4 regions of the Phyllobacterium sp. RCAM01083 genome follow, and region 1 is predicted to be linked to each of the others. Evidence: riboswitches for the same ligand, from Rfam matches in the RefSeq annotation. Region 1 holds a riboswitch; each other region holds the start of a gene.
What was found. Region 1 has a riboswitch for cobalamin ahead of ACZ25R_RS07355 (aromatic ring-hydroxylating oxygenase subunit alpha). Riboswitches for the same ligand answer to the same signal wherever they lie in the genome.
Positions count from the first base shown of each region.

Region 2: another riboswitch for cobalamin. It lies ahead of bluB (5,6-dimethylbenzimidazole synthase); the one in region 1 lies ahead of ACZ25R_RS07355 (aromatic ring-hydroxylating oxygenase subunit alpha).
Region 3: another riboswitch for cobalamin. It lies ahead of ACZ25R_RS03655 (ribonucleoside-diphosphate reductase subunit alpha); the one in region 1 lies ahead of ACZ25R_RS07355 (aromatic ring-hydroxylating oxygenase subunit alpha).
Region 4: another riboswitch for cobalamin. It lies ahead of metE (5-methyltetrahydropteroyltriglutamate--homocysteine S-methyltransferase); the one in region 1 lies ahead of ACZ25R_RS07355 (aromatic ring-hydroxylating oxygenase subunit alpha).

Region 1 covers NZ_JBVFZN010000005.1:127,989-132,366, reverse strand. The annotation lists gene ACZ25R_RS07360 (FAD-binding oxidoreductase) at 1-1,002, opposite strand, end outside; gene ACZ25R_RS07355 (aromatic ring-hydroxylating oxygenase subunit alpha) at 1,010-2,254, opposite strand; cobalamin riboswitch at 2,380-2,579, opposite strand; gene ACZ25R_RS07350 (DUF1868 domain-containing protein) at 2,691-3,401, opposite strand; gene ACZ25R_RS07345 (L-fuconate dehydratase) at 3,481-4,378, opposite strand, start outside.
Region 2 covers NZ_JBVFZN010000005.1:415,090-419,467, forward strand. The annotation lists gene ettA (energy-dependent translational throttle protein EttA) at 1-979, shown strand, start outside; gene ACZ25R_RS08695 (MOSC domain-containing protein) at 1,099-1,707, shown strand; cobalamin riboswitch at 1,734-1,909, shown strand; gene bluB (5,6-dimethylbenzimidazole synthase) at 1,977-2,729, shown strand; gene ACZ25R_RS08705 (DUF2293 domain-containing protein) at 2,662-2,979, opposite strand; gene ACZ25R_RS08710 (ArsR/SmtB family transcription factor) at 3,122-4,129, shown strand; gene metF (methylenetetrahydrofolate reductase [NAD(P)H]) at 4,129-4,378, shown strand, end outside.
Region 3 covers NZ_JBVFZN010000003.1:450,161-454,538, forward strand. The annotation lists gene ACZ25R_RS03645 (FecCD family ABC transporter permease) at 1-613, shown strand, start outside; gene ACZ25R_RS03650 (heme ABC transporter ATP-binding protein) at 616-1,407, shown strand; cobalamin riboswitch at 1,458-1,668, shown strand; gene ACZ25R_RS03655 (ribonucleoside-diphosphate reductase subunit alpha) at 1,777-4,378, shown strand, end outside.
Region 4 covers NZ_JBVFZN010000005.1:279,695-284,072, reverse strand. The annotation lists gene ACZ25R_RS08115 (TetR/AcrR family transcriptional regulator) at 1-127, opposite strand, end outside; gene ACZ25R_RS08110 (MFS transporter) at 237-1,541, shown strand; cobalamin riboswitch at 1,604-1,820, shown strand; gene metE (5-methyltetrahydropteroyltriglutamate--homocysteine S-methyltransferase) at 1,926-4,235, shown strand; gene ACZ25R_RS08100 (CGNR zinc finger domain-containing protein) at 4,239-4,378, opposite strand, start outside.

The DNA of each region.
Region 1 (4,378 bases):
GTGATCCATTTCGGACTTGCCCGAGAGTTTCATCACCTTGCACGTGCCGCACAGGCCGGATTCGCAGGCCGCCGCAATGCGGATACCGGCGCCGCGCGCCGCCTTGAGGATCGTATCTCCCGGCATGCACGGCACGTCCATGCCCGACATGGAAAAGGTGATCGTCGCCGACGCTTCCACGGCGTCGGTGGACATCACATCGAATGCGGGCAGGACGGGTTCGGCAGCCGGGCCGAAGCTTTCCTGATGATAGTGCGCCATGTCGAAACCACTGGCTTCAAGCATGCCGCGCACATCGCGCATGAAACCTTCCGGACCGCAGCAGAAGATCGTCCTGTCCTTGAAATCCGGCGACAGCAGCGGCAGCTTGGGCGCTTCCAGCCGCCCGCGGATACCGGTCCACACCTGCCCCATCTCGTGTTCCTTGATCAGGAACGACAGTTTCAGGTTGGGCATGCAGTTTGTCAGATATTCCAGTTCCCGGCGGAAAATGATGTCGCTGGGCCGGCGGGCGCAGGTGACGAAGCTGATATCGCTCTGCGGGGCGCAATCATGCATCCAGCGGGTCATCGACATCATCGGCGTGATGCCGGACCCGGCCGAGATGAACAGGTACTTTTCCCCCGGATGCCTGCGCATGGAGAAATCGCCGAGCGGACCGAAGGCCTTCAGCCGCATGCCGGGGGTCAGATGATCCAGCATCCAGCGGGTGCCGATGCTGTTCTCCTGCGCCTTGACCGTCACGGCGATGGTGAAGGGCCGTGACGGGCTGGAGGAGAGCGTATAGGTGCGCAGGACGGCTTCGGGCTGCACCGGCAGCTCGAAGGTCATGAACTGGCCCGGCTCATAGCGGAACCAGTTCTGGTTGTCGGAACGGAATGTGAAGGTCTTCACATTCGGCGCTTCCTCGATGATCGACAGACACTCCAGCAGATGCAGCCGGTCATTCCATGGCTGCATCTGGTCGAGGTGCGGGTAAGACTGAGGAACGCCCATGTTCATTGTGTACCTATGCTACCTTGCTGAGCCGCGTATCGCCGCCGGAGAGACGCTCTTCCATGAACCTGCAGTACCATTCGAGGAATTGCAGCACGCCGCCTTCATGCTCGGGCGAATAGGGTCCGGGCTCGTAGGCGGGCGAGCGGATGCCGAAGGCGTTTTCCTCGACGATCCGGCGGTCCTGGTCATTGGTCTCGAGCCAGACATGCGTCAGTTCCTCGATGGTGTAATCCACGCCCTCGACCGCATCCTTATGCACCAGCCATTTGGTGGTGACCTGCGTTTCATCCGGGCCGAGCGGCAGCACCCGGAAGGAAATGGCATGGTCGCCGAGGATATGGTTCCAGGTGGTCGGGTAATGGAACAGCAGCAGCGAGCCGATCTGCTTCTCGTTGACACTGTCGCTGAGCTGCCGGCCGACGGCGCGGCGCCCGCTCATCGTATAGCTTTCCGCATCGCGCAGCAGCGGCACACGGGTGGCGCGGTACTGGCCGTCATCGGACATGCGGAAAATGCTGGGCAGGCCTGCCGCTTCGCAACGCTGCCAATGCGCGGCAATTTCCGGATCGTCTGCGGCGCCCTGGACACCGCTCACGCTCGGCGCTTCCGGGAAGGTCTTGCACAGCTCGGGATGATTGGCCACGCAGTGATAGCACTCGCGGTTGTTTTCCCAGACCAGCTTCCAGTTGCCCTTTTCGACGATGGTGCTCTGATAGGCGACCTTGGTTTCGGTGAGGTGGTGCGGCGCGAGATAGGGTTCGATCAGTGCGCGCGTCGCGCTGAAATCGACAGGATTCTGCGCCAGGCAGATGAAGATGTAACCGCCGACGCTTTCGCACTGCACCGGCTTCAGGCTGTGCTGGCTGGCGTCGAAATCATCGCCCATCTGGCGGGCGAACAGCAGGCGCCCGTCGAGCTCGTAGGTCCACTGGTGATAGGGGCAGACGAGCTTGGCCGACGTGCCGCGCTCGGCTGAGCAGACGCGCGAGCCGCGATGGCGGCAGGAATTGTGAAAAGCCCGGATCTGGCCCTGGCGGTCGCGCACGATGACCACGGGATAGTCGCCGACCTGCACCGTGAAGAAGTTGCCGGGCTTGGCGACTTCGCAATCATGGCCGATGAACAGCCAGTCGCGATAAAAGATGTTCTCCATATCCAGCCGGAAATAATCCGGATCGGAATAGAAAGACTGTTCAAGGCCGTAGCCGGGTTTCCGGTTTCTCAGGTTCCGGAGCAGTTCGTTGCGTATATCCATGTCGTGTCCTCGCCTCGATGTTGCGAAAGAACTGACTGGTGGTGACGGAGGAAGAACGCCTGCACGGCCAGCCACCGGCTGGTGCCCGCACAGAATCATGCTCCTTGATCGCCCACCGCGATCAGTCGGTTTTTGGTACCGAGGCTGGTTTCCGGGCTCTGGAGTTGCCGTATCGGCTGTCACGACGCCTTCCCGGGGTTGTGACCCAGTGGCTGTTATGCCGTGTTTCACTCCACTACCGTTGCGGGGGCAGCGCCGGGTTTCCGACCGGCTTCCCAATTCTCCGCTTCCCTAGAAAAGCGGCACCTCAAGTGCCCCGATAAAAGCATCCGGCACCCAAAAAGAATAGGTGCGGAAACGACATCGCATTTACGTAAGACGACACGCCGGGCGCGTGTACACTATGTCGCAGATTGGCGATCAAACGGCCTCTGATTCAATCCAGAACCACCAGTTCCTCGAAATGATTCATATCGGCAAAACTGCAGAATGCGGGCGGATTCAACGCAATGACCGGCGATTCACGCCGGATGAATGCTAGGCAATCATCCAGAAGTTCCTGCCAGGCCCCGAGCCTTTCGTCCGGGAACCGCGCGATCGGATAGGCCAGCGTGATGTGGAAGACATAGGTGTCGTGATCAGGATGCCGGTAACCGAACGGCACGGCCAGTTCGTCGCGCCAGGCGCGCATGATGCGCTCGTCATATTCGCTCGCACCGGCCACCGTCAGGCCCGCGGGCGTGACGTCGATCACCTCGACGTTGAACGGCCCGCATCCCTCGAAATCCTGCAGGCGATCCACATAAAGCCGCGTCATGTCGTCGATGCTTGTCTCCAGTGGAACATCATCCGGCCAATAGGACGGGCGGCGGCGATATTCGATAATGCCCTGAAACAGCGTCATGTGCAGGCTGGAGACGGGGGTAAAGGCCAGTTGGCCGGCATCGGGCATCGCCAGCATCCGGTCGCGCACGGCAATGACCGAGGCTTCCGACTCGGAGCCCTTCACCAGATGGCAGACCACCGTATTGCCGGGTTCCGGCTGAAAGACGCCCGCGCCGTTGTAGCGCCGGCCGAGATGCACCGGCGGTTCCGGATGCAGGCTGGCGGCAAAGCGGGCAAGCGAAGGCTTGATCAGGTCGAGCATGGGAACCCCGTGACGAGAGAAGACGATGCAACCGCCATAGGACAGCTCTTTGTCAGACTGATGAAGCCCCGCCCCTTTTCTATGGCCGGTGGAGATATTCCTCGATCGACGCCTGTTTCATTTCAATCGAGAAACCCGGCAGCGACGGCGGCATATAAGCGGCATCCCGGATGTTGCAGGGATCGACAAAATGTTCGTGCAGATGGTCGACATATTCGATCACCCGCCCCTCCTTCGTCCCCGACACGGCGATGTAGTCGATCATCGACAGATGCTGCACATATTCGCACAGGCCGACACCGCCCGCATGCGGCCAGACAGGCAGTTCATATTTGGCGGCGATCAGCAGCACGGCGAGCACTTCATTGAGGCCGCCCATCCGGCACGAATCGATCTGCACCACATCGATGGCGCCTTCGGCGATGAACTGCTTGAACATGATGCGGTTCTGGCACATCTCGCCGGTCGCGACCTTCACAGGCTTGATTGCCTGCCGGATCTTGCGGTGGCCCGCCACGTCATCCGGGCTGGTCGGCTCCTCGATGAAGAACGGCTTGACGAAGGCAAGCTTGTTGACCCAGTCGATGGCCTCGCCCACTTCCCAGACCTGGTTCGCATCGATCATCAGGATACGGTCCGGCCCGATCACCTCGCGGGCAATGGTCAGGCGGCGGATATCGTCTTCAAGATCGCGGCCGACCTTCATCTTGATGTGGTTGAAACCGGCGTCGACCGCTTCCTGACAGAGACGGCGCAGCTTTTCGTCGGAATAGCCGAGCCAGCCCGCCGATGTGGTATAGCAGGGATAGCCTTCCGCCTGCAGCGCGGCGATCCGCTCCTTCTTGCCGTTCTCCGCCTTGCGCAGGATAGCGAGCGCTTCCTCGCGCGTCAGCACGTCGGTGAGGTAGCGGAAGTCGACGATATCGACGATTTCTTCCGGCGTCATCTCGCCGACCAGCTGCCAGACCGGCTTGCCC
Region 2 (4,378 bases), 290 kb from region 1:
CGAGCTCGACCGCGGCCGCGGCATCCCCTACGAAGGCAATTACTCCGCCTATCTCGGTGCGAAGGCCAAGCGCATGCAGCAGGAAGGCCGCGAGGACGACTCGCGCCAGAAGGCTCTGGAGCGCGAGCGCGAGTGGATTTCCGCCAGCCCCAAGGCACGTCAGGCCAAGTCGAAAGCCCGTATCAAGGCCTATGACGCGCTGGTCGATGCCGCCAATGAGCAGCGTCCCGGCGATGCGCAGATCATCATCCCGGCAGGCGAACGGCTGGGGCAGGTGGTTATCGAAGCCGAGAACCTCACCAAGTCCTTCGGCGACCGCGTTCTCATCGAAAACCTGACCTTCAAGCTGCCGCCCGGCGGCATTGTCGGCATCATCGGTCCGAACGGTGCGGGTAAGACCACGCTGTTCAAGATGATCACCGGACAGGAAAAGCCGGATTCCGGCTCGATCCGCGTCGGTGAAACGGTTCATCTCGGTTATGTCGACCAGAGCCGCGATCACCTCGCGGCGGAGAAGAATGTCTGGGAAGAAATCTCCGGCGGCAATGAAATCATCAAGATCGGCAAGAACGAGATGAATTCGCGCGCCTATGTCTCGGCGTTCAACTTCAAGGGCGGCGACCAGCAGCAGAAGGTCGGCAATCTCTCCGGCGGTCAGCGTAACCGCGTGCATCTTGCCAAGATGCTGCAGTCCGGCGGCAATGTCCTGCTGCTCGACGAACCGACCAACGATCTTGACACCGAAACGCTGGCGGCTCTGGAAGACGCGCTGGAAAAATACGCCGGCTGCGCCGTTATCATCAGCCACGACCGCATGTTCCTCGACCGGCTGGCGACGCACATCCTGGCCTTCGAAGGCGACAGCCACGTCGAATGGTTCGAAGGCAACTTCCAGGACTATGAGAACGACAAGATCCGTCGTCTCGGACCGGACAGCGTCAATCCGAAGCGTCCGAGCTACAAGCCTCTGACACGCTGATGCGACCGGGAGGGCGGCAACGCCCTCCCATCACCAATTTTGACGTTTCCATCAGTGATATTGGCTGGTTTTAACAAGCAATTTTCCTAAGATGCGGCTGATTTCACCGGAGTGCCGTCATGACAGATCTTTTCGCAACCAGAACGGACATCCTTCCGGCCCGCAAGATTGTTGGGCGGGTGAGCGGCCTGTTCCAGGCGCCGAAAGACAGTTTTGTCACCGCTGCCACGGACACGCTCGATCTCACCTTTGAAGGCATCCGCGGCGATTATCATGCCGGCCTGACGCGCCGGTCCGGCGGACGAGAACCTTGGTATCCGCGCGGAACGGAGATGCGCAACGAACGGCATATTTCCGTTCTGGCGGCCGACGAGCTTGCAATGATTGCCAGCGCCATGGGCCTTGCGGAAGTCAAACCCGAATGGATCGGTGCCAACATGGTTGTCGATGGCATTCCCTCGCTTTCCATGCTGCCGCCGCGCACGCTGCTGTTCTTCGAAGGCGGAGTGACGCTGAAGGTCGACGGGCAGAACGCGCCGTGCAAGGTCGCCGGCCGTTCCATCGCCGAGCGGGCGCAGACGGCGGATCACACCGCGACGGCGCTTGACTTCGTCAAGGCGTCGAAGCGGCTGCGTGGCATCGTCGTCTGGGTTGAAGTACCGGGAATCATCCGTTCCGGCGAAAAAATCGATGCGCGCCTGCCGGAGCAATGGATTTATCCCGGCTGACGCTTGCGTCCTTCGCCGATCTGTGGCGAATGGAATGCAGGTCCGGTGCCTGCATGCAGGAGAATCGGGAAGCCGGTGCAAATCCGGCACGTGCCCAACGCTGTATAGGGGATGGGCCGCGCAGTTTGCCACGGGGAAACCCGGAAGGCGCGCGGTTCAGGTGAACCTCAGTCAGAAGACCGGCCGGACCGGATAGCCGAAACCGCACGGACAGCGGGGAGGTGTCAGGGGTCAGGGCAATCTGGCCCTCGCATTGTTGGGAGCAAACGATGCACGACTCTGCCTGTGGTCCCGTGGCCGCCGCCGATTTTTCCGCGGACGAGCGCGCCGCCGTCTACAAAGCCATCCATACCCGCCGCGATGTGCGCGACCAGTTCCTGCCAAGGCCCGTCGACGACGATGTGCTGCTGCGGCTGCTCGATGCCGCCCATCACGCGCCGTCGGTGGGGTTCATGCAGCCGTGGAATTTCATTCTCATCCGCGATGCGGCACGCAAGGCCGAGGTGCATCAGGCCTTTACCCGCGCCAATGCCGAAGCAAAGGCCATGTTCACCGACGAGCGCCAGGCGCTCTACGCGTCGCTGAAGCTTGAGGGCATCGTGAAGGCGCCGGTCAATCTGTGCATCACCTGCGACCGGACACGCGGCGGCGATGTCGTTCTGGGGCGCACCCATAACCGGCAGATGGATGTCTACAGCACCGTCTGTGCCGTGCAGAACCTGTGGCTGGCGGCGCGGGCGGAAGGCATCGGCGTCGGCTGGGTCAGCATCTACCACGACCGGGACATGCGCCGCATTCTGGCCATCCCCGATCATGTCGAGATCATCGCCTATCTCTGCATCGGCTATGTCGACCAGCTCTACGATCAGCCGGAGCTGCAAAAGCGCGGCTGGCGCGAACGGCTGCCGCTGGACCAGCTCATCTATGAAGATCAGTGGAATGCCGGCGCCGAAGTCAGCTCGGATCGTCCTCGTCCGGATCCAGCAGCCGCGTCGCCCGCCATTCCGTCAATTTCCGGTTGATCGCCTCGAGCACGAAGAAGCGGGCCGACTCCTTGTCATAGCCCTCGTCGCGCAGCGCATCGTAGTCCGTGTGCAGATGGCGGACATGGGCGACCGTGGCCAGCCACACCGCAATGGGTGGCGGCAGGCTTTTCATGTGCGGTGCCGTGGCGGCAGCGCGTATGGGCTCGGAATCCGAATAGGGCACGGCCGGCAAAAGCAGCGTCAGCGCCTTGCCGATGGCCCTTTGGCGGTTGGTTCCTGAACTCATTGCACTGTCTTCCCGCCGATTCGCTGATCGATATACCAGCCTATTTCAGACGCGACAAAATTTGCCGTCAACGGAAAAACAAAACTTGCCAAATCTGTATTTCTCACATAAACATATCTTTATATCTTTTGAGGATACCTTGATGGACAAACGTGATCTCAATCTTGACCTGATGGTCGATACGCTGAAAGCAGCGGCGGAACCCAGCCGCCTGCGCATTCTGGCGCTGTTGTCCCGGGGGGATCTGACGGTTTCCGATCTGACCTCCATCCTCGGGCAGTCGCAGCCGCGCGTCTCCCGCCATCTCAAGCTGCTGTTCGAAGCCAATCTGATCAACCGTTATCAGGAGGGGTCCTGGGCCTATTTCCGCCTCGCTGAATCCCTGGTGGTTGGCGATATCGCCCGAATCCTGCTTGATCGTCTTGATGTGTCCGATCCATTGCTGGAGCGTGATATCGAGCGGCTCGGCTCGGTGAAGCTGCAGCGCCGTGAGCGGGCCGCCGCCTATTTCAGTGCCAATGCCACCAGCTGGGACGCTATCCGTTCGCTGCATGTGCCGGATGGCGCGGTGGAAGCCGCGCTGACGAAGATCATCGGGCGCACGCCGTTCCAGGCGATGCTTGACGTGGGCACCGGCACCGGCCGTCTTCTTGAACTGTTTGCCCCGCTTTACGTGCGCGGTGTCGGCATCGATATCAATCGCGACATGCTGACCATTGCCCGCTCCAATCTTGACCGGTCGGGCATCACCAATGCGCAGGTCCGCCAGGGCGATGTCTATTCGCTGCCGGTTGACCGGGAGTCCTTCGATCTGGTGACCGTTCATCAGGTGCTGCACTTCCTCGACAATCCTGCCGAGGCCATTCGCGAGGCCGCACGCGCCTTGCGTGCGGGCGGGCGCATGCTGATCGTCGATTTCGCCCCGCACGATCTTGAATTCCTGCGGGACAGCCATGCGCATATACGGCTTGGCTTCAACGACAACCAGATGCGTGACTGGCTGACCGAGGCCGGGCTGGCGCTGGAAAACAGCATCGAACTCGAACCAAAAGACAAAGACAAACTGACCGTCAAACTGTGGTTGGCACGCGACCCACGCCTGCTGATCGCTGATCCCGCTTTAACCTCCCGCGTAACGGAGAGTGTCTGATGAGCTTTTTCCGCCAATCCCGCCGTGCCGACCTTGGAACCAATATCAAGGTTTCCTTTGAATTCTTCCCGCCGAAGACCGAGGTGATGGAAGAGCGCCTGTGGGAAACCGTGACGCGTCTTGCGCCGCTCAATCCCGAATTCGTGTCGGTAACCTACGGCGCCGGCGGTTCCACCCGCGAGCGCACGGCCCGCACGATCAAGCGCATCCTGACCGAAACGGACGTGAACGCCGCCGCGCACCTGACCT
Region 3 (4,378 bases), on a different contig from region 1:
CATCCTCTACCACGTCGCGACGCGGCGCGGGCAGACATCCATCGCCACCATGCTGCTCGCCGGTATTGCGCTCGGCGCCATGGCCGCCGCCTATATCGGTGTCCTGGTCTATGTCGCCGACGACAAACAGTTGCGCGATCTGACATTCTGGGGGCTGGGATCGCTGGCGGGAGCCAATTGGGTCAAGATCGCCGCATCAGGCCCGCTCATTGCGCTCGCCCTCGTCATTTCACCGTTCCTCGCCCGCGGCCTCAACGGGCTCGCCCTCGGGGAAGCATCGGCCAGCCATCTCGGCATCCCGGTGCAGCGGTTCAAACGCATTGCCATTGTCACCGTCGCTGCGGCCACCGGCGCATCGGTTGCGGTCAGTGGCGGCATCGGCTTTGTCGGCGTCGTCGTTCCGCATCTGCTGCGCCTCGTGATCGGTCCCGATCATCGCTATCTCCTGCCGGCCGCCGCCCTCCTTGGCGCCAGCCTGCTGCTGATTGCCGATGCGGTCAGCCGAACGATTGTTGCGCCATCGGAACTGCCGATCGGCATCGTCACGGCAGCCGTCGGCGCACCGTTCTTCCTGTGGATATTGCTGCGCCGCCGCGGCATTCTGGACCTCTGACCATGATCCGTGTTTCCGATGTCTTCGTATCCCTCGGCCGAAACAGAATCGTCGAGGACGTATCCTTTGATGCGCAGGCCGGCGCATTCACAGTTATCGTCGGCCCCAACGGGTCAGGCAAAACGACCCTGATGCGCGCACTCTCCGGTGATCTGCCGCATGAGGGCGTCATCAGCATCAACGGCACGCCGATCGACCGGCTGAAGCTCTGGCAGATGGCAACCATGCGGGCGATCCTGCCGCAATCCACCTCGCTGTCCTTCCCGTTTACCGTGCGTGAGATCGTCAAGCTGGGCATGACCAGCGGCCGCTCCGGTGTTTCGCGCCACAACGTGGACACACTGCCCGATGAAGCGCTTGAGCGCGTTGACCTCGCGGGTTTCGGCGGGCGGTTCTATCAGGAACTCTCCGGCGGCGAGCAGCAGCGGGTGCAACTGGCGCGCGTCCTCTGCCAGGTCTGGCAGCCGGTGCTCGACGGCCAGCCGCGCTTTCTGTTCCTCGATGAGCCGGTATCGAGCCTCGATATCAAACATCAGCTGATCATCATGCAGATTGCCCGCGACTTTGCCGATCGCGGTGGCGGGGTCATCGCGATCCTGCATGACCTCAACCTCACCTCCATGTTTGCCGACCGGGTGGTGGTCATGCACAGGGGGAGGGCCGATTCTGTGGGCACCCCCATGGAGGTCTTGACCGATGACCGCATCCTGCGCGTCTATGAATGTGCGCTCAAGGTGGGCGGTCTGCCCGGAAAATCCGTGCCGTTCGTCTTGCCGCAATCCGCAGTGTTCTGAGCAAGTGAAGATGCCGCCATCCACCTATTGACTAAAAACGGTGATTTGATACTAAATATAGATGTTATGGTTCTCCCCGAGTCGCAAGACCGGGAGCTAAGAGGGAAGCCGGTGAAATGTCCTGGACATTGATACCGGCGCTGCCCCCGCAACTGTAAACAGCGAGTTGTTGTCGACAATGCCACTGGAGCCGCGCTTCGGGAAGGCCGACACCAGCGTCGACCTGTGAGCCAGGAGACCTGCCATGACATGATGAACGTCCACGGGCGGGGTGTCCCGGTGTGTCGCTTGCAATGGTCGGCCGCAAGCTGACCGGATTCTTGCACGCGTGCGCTCGACCTTTGCCCCCAACATTTGGGGTATAAGCACATGTCTCTTTCTCTTCAAACCACCCGCGTCGACGGTCAGTCGCCGGTTCGTCCCGCCGAATTGCTGCCATCATCCAGCGAGCCCGGCTATCGCGTCATTCGCCGCAATGGCTCGGTCACGCCCTTCGACCCGCTGAAAATCACCGTTGCTCTCACCAAAGCCTTCCTCGCCGTCGAAGGTAATGTCGCTGCCGGTTCGCGCCGTGTGCACGATGTCGTCGAAGGCTTGACCGCCGACATCGTGACAACATTGAAGCGCCGCAGCAGTGAAGGCCGTCTGTTCCACATCGAGGATGTGCAGGATCAGGTCGAACTTGCCCTCATGCGCAGCGAAAACCACAAGGTTGCGCGTGCTTACGTGCTCTATCGGGAAGAACGCGCGAGAGAACGCGCAAAACTGGTGGAACCCGTGGCCACAACCGGCCCGTCGCTGAGCGTTACGCTCCTCGACGGAACCAGGGCACCGCTCGATGCGGCGCGCCTCGCCCGCATCATCGATGAAGCCTGTGAAGGACTTGAGGGGGTCAGCGCCGCACCGATCCTCAGCGAAACCCAGCGCAATCTTTACGACGGTATCACGCTCGATGAATTGTCGCTTGCGCCCATTCTGGCTGCACGCACACTCGTTGAAACAGAACCGAACTATTCCTTTGTCACCGCGCGGCTGCTTCTCGACAAACTGCGCCGCGAAGCCTTGAGCTTTGTCTTCGGCAGGCCCGAACAGGCGACCCAGCATGAAATGGCGGAGCGATACGCCGATTATTTCCCCGCCTATGTGAAGGCCGGCATTGAAGCCGAACTGCTCGATCCGGAACTCGCCCGCTTCGACCTGCGGAAAATATCAGCCGCTCTGAAGCCGGAACGCGACCTGCAGTTCCAGTATCTTGGCCTGCAGACATTGTATGATCGTTATCTCCAGCAGACACGCGGTATCCGGTTCGAACTGCCACAGGCCTTCCTGATGCGCGTTGCCATGGGCCTCGCCACCCGTGAGATCGACCGGGAAGCACGCGCCATCGAATTCTACGATCTGCTGTCGTCGTTCGACTTCATGGCTTCCACCCCGACCTTGTTCAATTCGGGCACGTTGCGCCCGCAGCTGTCCTCCTGCTTCCTGACCACCGTCGCCGACGATCTCGATGGCATCTTCAAGGCGGTGAAGGACAATGCGCTTCTGGCAAAATATTCCGGCGGTCTTGGCAATGACTGGACGCCCGTGCGTGGCCTTGGCGCCCATATCAAGGGAACCAACGGTGAAAGCCAGGGCGTTGTACCGTTCCTGAAAGTGGCCAATGATACGGCCATCGCGGTCAATCAGGGCGGCAAGCGCAAGGGCGCGGTCTGCGCCTATCTCGAGACCTGGCATGTCGACATCGAGGAGTTCCTCGATCTGCGCAAGAATACCGGTGACGACCGCCGCCGCACCCATGACATGAACACTGCCAACTGGGTGCCTGACCTGTTCATGAGCCGCGTCGAGGCGGACGAGCCATGGACCCTGTTCTCACCCGACGAGACGCCGGATTTGCACGACCTCTATGGCGCGGCATTCAAATCCGCCTACGAGGCCTATGAAGCCAAGGCCGCACGCGGGGAAATCCGTGTCTTCCGCACCGTGCGGGCACTGGATCTCTGGCGCCGGATTTTGACGATGCTGTTCGAGACCGGCCACCCATGGGTCACGTTCAAGGACCCCTGCAATATCCGCTCGCCGCAGGGTCATGTCGGCGTGGTGCATTCCTCGAACCTGTGCACGGAAATTACCCTCAACACATCGAAGGATGAGGTTGCGGTGTGCAACCTCGGCTCGATCAATCTTGCCAATCACATTGCAGCCGAAGGTCTCGACCTCAAGCGTCTGGCGCGCACTGTGGCAACGGCCATGCGCATGCTCGACAATGTCATCGACATCAACTTCTACACGATTCCGGAAGCGCGCCATTCCAACCTGCGTCACCGTCCGGTCGGCCTCGGGCTGATGGGCTTCCAGGATGCATTGCAGGCATTGCGTATTCCCTACGCCTCCAACGAGGCCGTGGCTTTCGCCGATCTCAGCATGGAAGCCATTTCCTATCACGCCATTTCGGCATCTGTTGACCTCGCCAGCGAACGCGGCAGCTATCCGAGCTTCAGCGGTTCGCTCTGGTCAAAAGGCATTCTCCCGATCGATTCCATCGAACTGCTCGATCAGGCCCGCATGGCGGCTGGCGCCAGGCTTTCGATGGATCGCAGCACTACCCTTGACTGGGAAGCCCTGCGCAAGCGGGTGACGACAACCGGAATGCGCAATTCCAACACCATGGCGATTGCCCCCACCGCAACGATTTCGAACATTTGCGGCGTTGCCCAGTCCATCGAGCCCGCCTATCAGAACCTATTCGTCAAATCCAACATGTCGGGCGACTTCACTGTCGTGAATGCAGCACTGGTGCATGACCTGAAGCAGCGCGGGCTATGGGACGAGGTGATGATTTCGGACCTGAAATATTTCGACGGCTCGGTGGGTGAGATCGACCGCATTCCCGCCGACCTCAAGGCGCTCTATGCCACGGCATTCGAAATCGACAGTGCATGGCTGATTGCCGCGGCCTCGCGCCGGCAGA
Region 4 (4,378 bases), 150 kb from region 1:
TGAGCCCCGCGCTTTTCATCACATCGGCGACGCCGATGCCGTCAAAACCCTTTTCGCGGAACTGCTGTCCGGCGATCTCGATGATGCGGGCGCGGTTCTGTGCTGCCTGGTCCCTGCTGACGCGCATGAAACAATCCTTCAAAAAAACTGCATTGACAATTTATATGATGACCGTCATCAATAGTCAATATGATGACCATCATCTAAAAGCCGATTACCCTCCAGGGAACACGAACATGATTTCATCGCCTCTCGCTGCCGCGCTCGCCCGGCGCAATGTCCACTATGGCTGGGTCGTCGTATCCGTCACCTTCCTCACCATGCTTGTGACGGCGGCGGCCGTCGGCGCCCCGGGCGTGCTCATCGTGCCGCTGGAAAAGGAATTCGGCTGGACGACGGAACAGATCGCCACCGCCTTTTCCATCCGGCTGCTGCTGTTCGGGCTGATGGGGCCATTCGCTGCGGCGTTCATGAACTATTTCGGCGTGCGGAAGGTCGTGTGCGTGGCGCTTGCGCTGATCGCCGGCGGCTCCTTCCTGTCCCTCGGTATGACGCAGATCTGGCAGCTCATCCTGCTGTGGGGCGTGGTGATCGGTTTCGGCACCGGCCTGACCGCCATGGTGCTCGGTGCGACAGTTGCCACCCGCTGGTTCACCGACCGGCGCGGGCTGGTGCTGGGCATGCTGACCGCAAGCTCGGCCACCGGGCAGCTGGCTTTCATGCCGCTCATGGCCTCCATCAGTGAAAACTACGGCTGGCGCGCGGCGACCATGATGGTCTGCGCCCTGCTCGCCGTCGCAGCGGCCGCCGTCTTCCTGCTGATGCGGGACCGCCCATCCGATGTCGGCCTGCCCGCCTATGGCGAGAAGGACGTGGCCAAGACCGCACCGATTACCGGCGGTCTGCTGTCGCTCATCATCCTGCCGCTGGCCACCCTCAAGGAAATATCCCGCACCAGCACGTTCTGGGTGCTATTTGCCACCTTCTACATCTGCGGCGCCAGCACCAACGGCCTCATCCAGACCCACTTCGTCGCGCTCTGCGGTGATTACGGGCTTGCGGCCGTCACCGCCGCCAGCGTGCTCGCCATGATGGGTTTCTTCGATTTCTTCGGCACGATCGGCTCCGGCTGGCTGTCCGACCGGGTCGATAACCGCTGGCTGCTGTTCTGGTATTACGGCCTGCGCGGCGCCTCGCTGCTGTTCCTGCCCTACAGCAATTTCTCGATCTACGGCCTGTCGCTGTTCGCCATGTTCTACGGCCTCGACTGGATCGCCACCGTGCCGCCGACGGTCAAGCTGGCAACGGACCGGTTTGGCCGGGAGAAGGCCGGCATGGTGTTCGGCTGGGTCTTTGCCGGTCACCAGCTCGGCGCAGCGTCGGCGGCCTATGGCGGCGGTTTTGCCCGTACGGAATATGCGAGCTACCTCCCGGCCTTCTTCACCGCCGGCATCCTGTGCCTGATCGCCGCGCTGCTGGCGCTGACCATCCGCAAGAGCAGCAAGGACGACCGCGTCGGCGAACCCGCCATCGCGCACTGAACTGAAGATGTAACCATATAAATATGTCTTTATGTGTTATTGACAGCCTACGGGCACGCGCCTACCATACCCCGCATCGTGGTTCTCTGCGCCTTCGGGCGCAGAGCTAAGAGGGAATACGGTGCGATCGCTGCCAGCGGTCCAATCCGGAGCTGCCCCCGCAACTGTAAGCGGCGAGTTCTCGTCAATTTCGTGTCACTGATCCCAGGACGGATCGGGAAGGCCTGACGAGAGCACCGACCCGCAAGCCAGGAGACCTGCCTCGATAGATAACGTCCACGGGCGGGGTGTCCGGTGTGTCGCTTGCAAGCGGACGTCTTGGGCGCCCGTATTTCCTGCATGCGTACGCCTGACCTTTGCCCTCAACCATCGGGGTAAAGAACTATGTCTATCACCACAAGCAATCTGGGTTTTCCGCGGATCGGCAAACGGCGCGAACTGAAATTCGCGCTGGAAAAATTCTGGTCGGGCCAGTCCCATATCGTCACCCTGCAGGATATCGCCGCCGGGTTGCGTGAGGAGAACTGGGCCTTGCAGCAGAAGCTCGGCCTCGATCACATACCCAGCAATGATTTCTCGCTCTATGACCACGTGCTGGATACAAGCGTCATGCTGGGCGCAGTGCCCCAGAGCTACGAATGGCAAGGCGGACCGGTTTCGCCCGAAACCTATTTCGCCATGGCGCGCGGCAGCCAGGGCGGCCATGATCACGGCGCCTGCACCCGCCACGGGGTGGCCGCACAGGAAATGACGAAGTGGTTCGATACCAACTATCATTTCATGGTGCCCGAACTGACAAAGGGGCAGGAATTCACCCTCGGTTCCAACAAGCCGGTCGACGAATACCGCGAAGCGAAGGAGCAGGGCTTTGACACGCGCCCGGTGATTCTCGGGCCGGTTACATTCCTCAAACTGGCCAAGAGCAAGGACGCACAGCTCGACCCCCTATCACTCCTTCCGGGTCTCCTGCCGGTCTATACGGAAATTCTGCGCCGCCTCTCCGCCAACGGCGCCGAATGGGTGCAGATCGACGAGCCCGCACTGGTGCTCGATCTCGATGAAAGCACGCAGACGGCATTCCGCGTGGCATATGAATTCTTCGCGCGCGCCCTTCCCCGCCTGAAACTGTTGCTGACGCCCTATTTCGGTGCGCTTGGCGACAATCTCGACCTGGCGCTCGGGCTGCCCGTTGCCGGCCTGCATCTCGACCTGTGCCGTGCACCGCAGCAGCTCCAGACGATCGTAACCCAAGCGCCTGCCGGACTTGTCCTGTCGCTCGGCGTCATCGACGGCCGCAATGTCTGGCGGGCCGATCTCGAGGCCGTCCTGCGGCGTATCGAACCGGTGATCAGCCAGCGGGGAACAGATCACCTCATTCTCGCCCCATCCTGTTCGCTGCTGCACACGCCTGTCGATCTCGAACTTGAAACGGACATCGACCCTGACTTCAAGAGCTGGCTGGCCTTTGCCACGCAGAAGCTTGAGGAATTGTCGATCCTTGGCAGGGCGATCAACACCGGGCGGGACAGCGTCCGGGATGAACTGGCAGCGGCCGCGACGGCAGTGCAAACCCGCAGGACGTCGAGCAAAATTCATGATGCGGCGGTCAAGCGGCGCCTGCAGGCGGTGACGGCGGAACTGTCGCGGCGTCAAAGCCCCTATCCCGCCCGCCGGGAAAAGCAGAAATCGCTGGGGCTGCCGGATTTTCCGACCACCACCATCGGTTCCTTTCCGCAGACGGAAGGGGTGCGCAAGGCGCGGGCGGAACATGGCAAGGGGGCGCTGACCGCAAATGCCTATGCCGCCCTGCTGCGCAAGGAAACGGAAAATTCCATCCGCTGGCAGGAGGAAATCGGCATCGATGTGCTGGTGCACGGGGAATTCGAGCGCAATGACATGGTGCAGTATTTCGGCGAACAACTGTCGGGCTTTGCCTTCACCCGGCATGGCTGGGTGCAGAGCTACGGCTCGCGCTGCGTCCGCCCGCCAGTCATTTTCGGCGATGTCAGCCGCCCGCAGGCGATGACGGTCGAATGGGCAGCCTACGCCCAGTCGCTGACGAACAAGCCCATGAAGGGAATGCTGACGGGGCCGGTGACCATGATGCAATGGTCGTTCGTGCGCGACGATCTTCCGCGCGATCAGGTCTGCCGCCAGATCGGACTGGCATTGTGGGATGAAGTGAGCGATCTGGAAAAAGCCGGAATCCGCATCATCCAGATCGACGAACCGGCCATCCGCGAAGGCCTGCCCATCCGCCGGGCCGATTGGGCTGCCTATCTCGACTGGGCCACCGAATGTTTCCGCCTGTCCGCTTCAGGCGTTCAGGACGAAACGCAGATCCACACGCATATGTGCTATTCGGAGTTCAACGATATCATCGACTCCATTGCGGCCATGGATGCGGATGTAATCTCCATCGAGACATCACGGTCGAAAATGGAACTGCTCGATGCGTTCGTGACCTACCATTATCCCAACGAGATCGGGCCGGGTGTCTATGATATCCATTCACCGCGCATCCCGCCGGTGGATGAAATGGCTGGCCTGCTGCGCAAGGCCCGGAAGAATCTTGATCCCGACCAGATTTGGGTCAATCCCGATTGCGGCCTGAAAACCCGCAAATGGGAAGAGGTGAAACCAGCCCTCGTCAACATGGTCGAAGCCGCAAAGCTTCTGCGACTTGAGCAATAGACGTCAGTGAACACGCGCGCGGCGACCGGCAGCTTTGGCCCGGTTGCCGCACGTTTCCATGCTGCACCAGCGGCGCGTGTGATTCTTGCTGGTGTCGTAGAACACGATGCAGCAGCGCTCATTGCTGCAGTGGCGGACATTCG